DNA from 2 places in the Rhabdaerophilum sp. genome. Region 2 is predicted to be linked to the other one. Evidence: riboswitches for the same ligand, from Rfam matches in the RefSeq annotation. Region 2 holds a riboswitch; the other holds the start of a gene.
The links. A riboswitch is a leader RNA that binds a small molecule or an ion and turns the genes downstream of it on or off. The one in region 2 is predicted to bind glycine.

Region 1 (2,197 bases), on a different contig from region 2:
GAAGCCGCTGGCAATCGCGCGGGACATCACGCCGCCGCAGACGATGACCTTGTCAAAGGTCTCGACCTGCTGCGGATGAAGGCTGTCGTCGAGCGTCGGCTCGGTGGAGCGCGTGACGAGGGTCACGTCGTTCTCGCCGGCAGCGGCGGAAAGGATCTCGGTCGAGAAGCGCATCGAAACGCCATGGCGCTCGCAGGCCCTCGCAAGTCCGATGGTGAATTTGTGGATGTCTCCGGTGAAATCCGAGGGTGTGTAGAAGCCGCCATAGTAATTGCCGCGCAAGGCCGGCTCGATCGACTGGATCTCCGAAGGCGTCACGGCGCGACGCTCAAGACCGCCCTTCGCGAGCAGGTTGCTCACGCGCTGGGCTGCCTCGAAATCCTTCTTCGTCTCGTAGAAATGCAGGATGCCGCGTGTCTCGCAGTCGAAATCGATGCCCTCGGCCTCGGCCATCGCCTGGAGATAGCCGCGCGCCGCGATGGCGAGGCGCGCGGTCGTCACCGTGTTCTGCTCGTATTTCGGAATGGAGGCGATGAACTCGCCCATCCAGGAGATCTTGTGCCAGGAGGGCTTGGGATTGACGAGCAGCGGCGCGCCGGGCTCCATCATCCACTTGATGCCCTTCAGCACCGTGGCCCAGCTGTTCCAGACCTCTGCATTGGAGGCCGAAAGCTGGCCACCATTGGCGAAGGAGGTTTCCATCGCCGCATAGGGCTGGCGATCGAAGACGGTCACGCGGCAGCCGCGCTTCATCAGATTATAGGCCGTCGTGATGCCGGTAATGCCCGCGCCGATGACGGCAACGGTTTCGGGACGGGAAGAGGAATTTGAAGTGACAGACATGCGACAGGCCCCCTCTTGTCTCGCGCGTTCCGCGCGAGATGGAGCCCCCTCTGTCATTGGCCTGAGAGCATCACCGCTCCTGATCATCAGGGGATCGGCTTACACCATCGGCGGGAGCGGCTGCTCCACTTTTCAGAGTTCAAAAACGACTGCGGTTCCTGGGCCTGAGAGTTTCCGGGGCGGTTGCTCCTTCGGCGTCAACCGGCGAGCCGGCTGAACTCTTCCGCTAACATCAACCTAGCACAGGACGGGCATCCGTCAAGATGGTTTCATTTTGCAACTATCTTGACGGCGCGCTTTGGCGCCTTGCCTGCGACAGCCTCGGGAAAGCGAGCCGCGACCTTTTCGCGATAGCCCGTCTGAACCCAGCGGCGCACCGTATCGATCATCTCGAGAAAGGCTGCGCGCTGCTCTTCGGTGAGGGGCTCAAGCATCATGGCCTCGAGCTCAATGCTCAGGGGGTCTGCCTGGTCACCGAGAGCGAGGCCGGGTTTCGTGGCCGTTAATGTGAAGACGCGCGCATCTTTCGTCGAGTTGGTCCGCGCGACCAGGCCTGCCTTCATGAGCTTTGCGAGAATGCGCGAAGTGAGGCTGCGCTCGAATTTCGTCTGTCGCGCCAGTTCCGTGAAGGTGATGCCCGGGTTGGACCGGATGAGCCGCAGCACGCGAATTTCCCGCACGCTCCAGCCGAAACGCGTTTCGAAGATGCGCCCGGCATGGCCGATGCCATCCTCCGAGATCGTAGCGAGGTGATATGTCAGCGAACGATGCAGCATGTTCAGCCTGTCCCGATGCGATGCCTCAGGAATTCTGAACGGTCTGATCTCATTTTTCAACAATTGTGACATGCAACGGCATCGCTCGCCGGCGCCGGAAATCATGCGCCCATATCGTTGCTAAAAAAAATAGTTGCGAATTACAACTGAAAATGCGATCCGGTTTTCCGTCCGCTCCGAACGCCTGAGTCCGGGGCGATGGCCAACAGAAAAGATCCGCAAGGGTCAAAGCAGTGCATCGGTGAGGACGCGAACCCAGGGGAGGGGCAGATGCACATCGTGCGCAGTCCCAAGGATTTCTTTGCAGGGTTGATCTATCTGGGCTTTGGCGTGGCCGGGCTCTGGTTTGGCGCCGCCTATTCCATGGGGACGGCCGGGCGCATGGGCGCGGGCTATTTCCCGAAAGTGCTCTCGGGCCTGCTGGTTCTGCTCGGGCTTTTCGCGATCATCCGCGCCCTGCGTGTGGAGGGCAGTCCGGTTGGCGCCATCCGCTGGAAGCCGCTGGTTCTCATCCTCGCGGGCTGTTCGCTCTTCGGCATGTTGCTGCAACCTCTGGGCATGCCGATCGCGCTGTTCAT
Region 2 (2,197 bases):
AGCTTGTCGTTCACGGCGACCACCTCGCCGGAGACCGGGGCATAGACTTCCGAAGCCGCCTTCACGCTCTCGACCACAGCCGCCTCGCCGCCCCTGGAGACAGCCTTGCCGACATCCGGCAATTCGACGAACACCACGTCGCCGAGCTGGGCCTGCGCATAATCCGTGATGCCGACAATGCCGACATCGCCTTCGACGCGGATATATTCGTGATCTTTGGTGTAGCGGGTCGTCATGGCGGGCTCCTGTCCGTAAGAAGGCGAGAATCAGCGGAAATAACGATGCGGGGCGAAAGGCATGGCGGAGACGCGCGCGGGCAATTCCTTGCCGCGCACGACGAGTGTCACCGGCGTATCGGGCTTCGCGAAGGCCGTCTCCACATAGCCCATGGCGACAGGCGCCTGCGCCGTGGGGCCGAAGCCGCCGGAGGTGATGACGCCGATCCGGCGCCCCTCGGCGAAGATCTCCGTGCCTTCGCGCGCGGGCTGGCGCCCTTCCGGCCGGATGCCGACGCGCAGGCGGGCCGGGCCATTGGCCAGTTCGCGCTGGATGCGTGCTGCGCCAGGGAAGCCGCCTTCCTCGCGCCGGCGCTTCTGGATCGACCATTTCAGATCCGCCTCGATGGGCGAGGTCGTGGTGTCGATGTCATGGCCATAAAGACAGAAACCCGCCTCGAGCCGCAGGGAATCGCGGGCGCCGAGGCCGATGGGCTTCACGCGCTCATCCTTCAGGAGAAGGCTCGCGAGCGCCTCGACATCCTCGTTCTTCACGGAGATTTCGAGCCCATCCTCGCCCGTGTAGCCCGTGCGCGAGACATGACACCAGAGACCGGCGACAGGCAGATCGGTCGAGGTCATGAACTTGAGCTCGGCCAGAGCCGGCGCGTGCCGGGCGATCACCGCCGCAGCCTTCGGGCCCTGGAGCGCGAGAAGGGCCAGATTATCGCCGATCTTCAGGGTCACACCCCTGGGCAGGTGCGCGGCGAGGTGCCTGTAATCCTCCACCTTGGAGCCTGCATTCACAACCAGATAGATCCAGTGCTCATGGCCGGGCTGACCGAGCCGGGTGATCATCAGGTCATCAAGAATGCCGCCCTCGGCATTCAGGAATTGCGAATAGCGCTGCTGCCCCGGTTTCAGGCTCAGCACATCGGCTGGCACCAGCTTTTCCAGTGCCGCCGCTGCGGTTTCAAACTTCCCATCCTCGGGGATGAGGAAGCACTGGCCCATATGCGAGACATCGAAGAGACCGGCGCTGTCCCGCGTCCAGTTATGTTCTCCCATGATGCCGAGCGGATAGTGCACCGGCATGTTGTAGCCGGCGAAGGGCACCATCTTCGCGCCCTGCGCGACATGCCAGGCCGCGAGCGGGGTTTCGAGCAGCGTTTCCGCGCTTTCGGGAGAAGCCATGCATTTCCGGCTCGCGCCGCCTCCGTGATCAGACAGATCGCCAAGGCCCAGACTTGCGCCCGGACTTCGATGCTGCCCCCTCTGTCACGGAGACCTGAGAGATTTCGGGCTCGGAAGGCGAACCCTTACTCCTTCGGTGGCGAAGCCTTGCGGCCTCGCGCTTTCCAGAGCGGCTTTTCTCGCGCGGTCCCTTTTGCCTGAGCGTTTCCGGGGCGGTTGCGCCTTCGGCGACGGGCTTGACCCGCTCTCTCCCGCGCGGGAGATGGCCTGACGACCAGTCACCTAGTTCATTTGCCGGAACTGTCAACGCCGCCGATTGCGCGGCGTGCTCTTGCCCTGTGGATCGAGGCCGACGAGGATTGTGTATTCGTCGCCGGGGTCACTGGCGCTGAGCGGCAGGGAAAGACCATCATCGATCACCGTGAAGGTGCCCTGCGTATCCGTCGCCGGAACCGTCACGCTTGCGGTCGTGAGCTTCGAATAGACGGTCTCGCCACCGGTGCGCCGCACGGCCACGCGCACCGGAACGGTATAGGTGCCAGGCTTGCCGCTTTCGCCAAGCACGAGGCGTCCCTGAACGCCCACCTTGATGTTGAGCCGGTTGTCGGCCACCAGCGCGCATTCGCGGGCCGTGTCACGGATCGAGGCCTGATAGCCGACGCCACGGGCGGTTCCGGTATCGCCTGAACGGAGCGCGACGGTTCCTTCCAGGATCTCGACGGCCGGGCAAGTGTATTCACGCTTCTCGGTCGGTGGCGGTTCGGTGAAGCGGCGACCGCCATAGAGGA

Region 1: linked by a shared signal. The riboswitch ahead of ACKODO_RS02255 (D-amino acid dehydrogenase) and the one ahead of gcvT (glycine cleavage system aminomethyltransferase GcvT) in region 2 are both predicted to bind glycine.

Annotation. Positions count from the first base shown of each region.
Region 1 is NZ_JBJTDY010000021.1:42,345-44,541, reverse strand. Features, by position in the region: gene ACKODO_RS02255 (D-amino acid dehydrogenase) at 1-843, opposite strand, end outside; glycine riboswitch at 986-1,079, opposite strand; gene ACKODO_RS02250 (MarR family winged helix-turn-helix transcriptional regulator) at 1,113-1,619, opposite strand; gene ACKODO_RS02245 (tripartite tricarboxylate transporter TctB family protein) at 1,890-2,197, shown strand, end outside.
Region 2 is NZ_JBJTDY010000091.1:2,373-4,569, forward strand. Features, by position in the region: gene gcvH (glycine cleavage system protein GcvH) at 1-236, opposite strand, end outside; gene gcvT (glycine cleavage system aminomethyltransferase GcvT) at 267-1,409, opposite strand; glycine riboswitch at 1,584-1,673, opposite strand; gene ACKODO_RS07465 (hypothetical protein) at 1,713-2,197, opposite strand, start outside.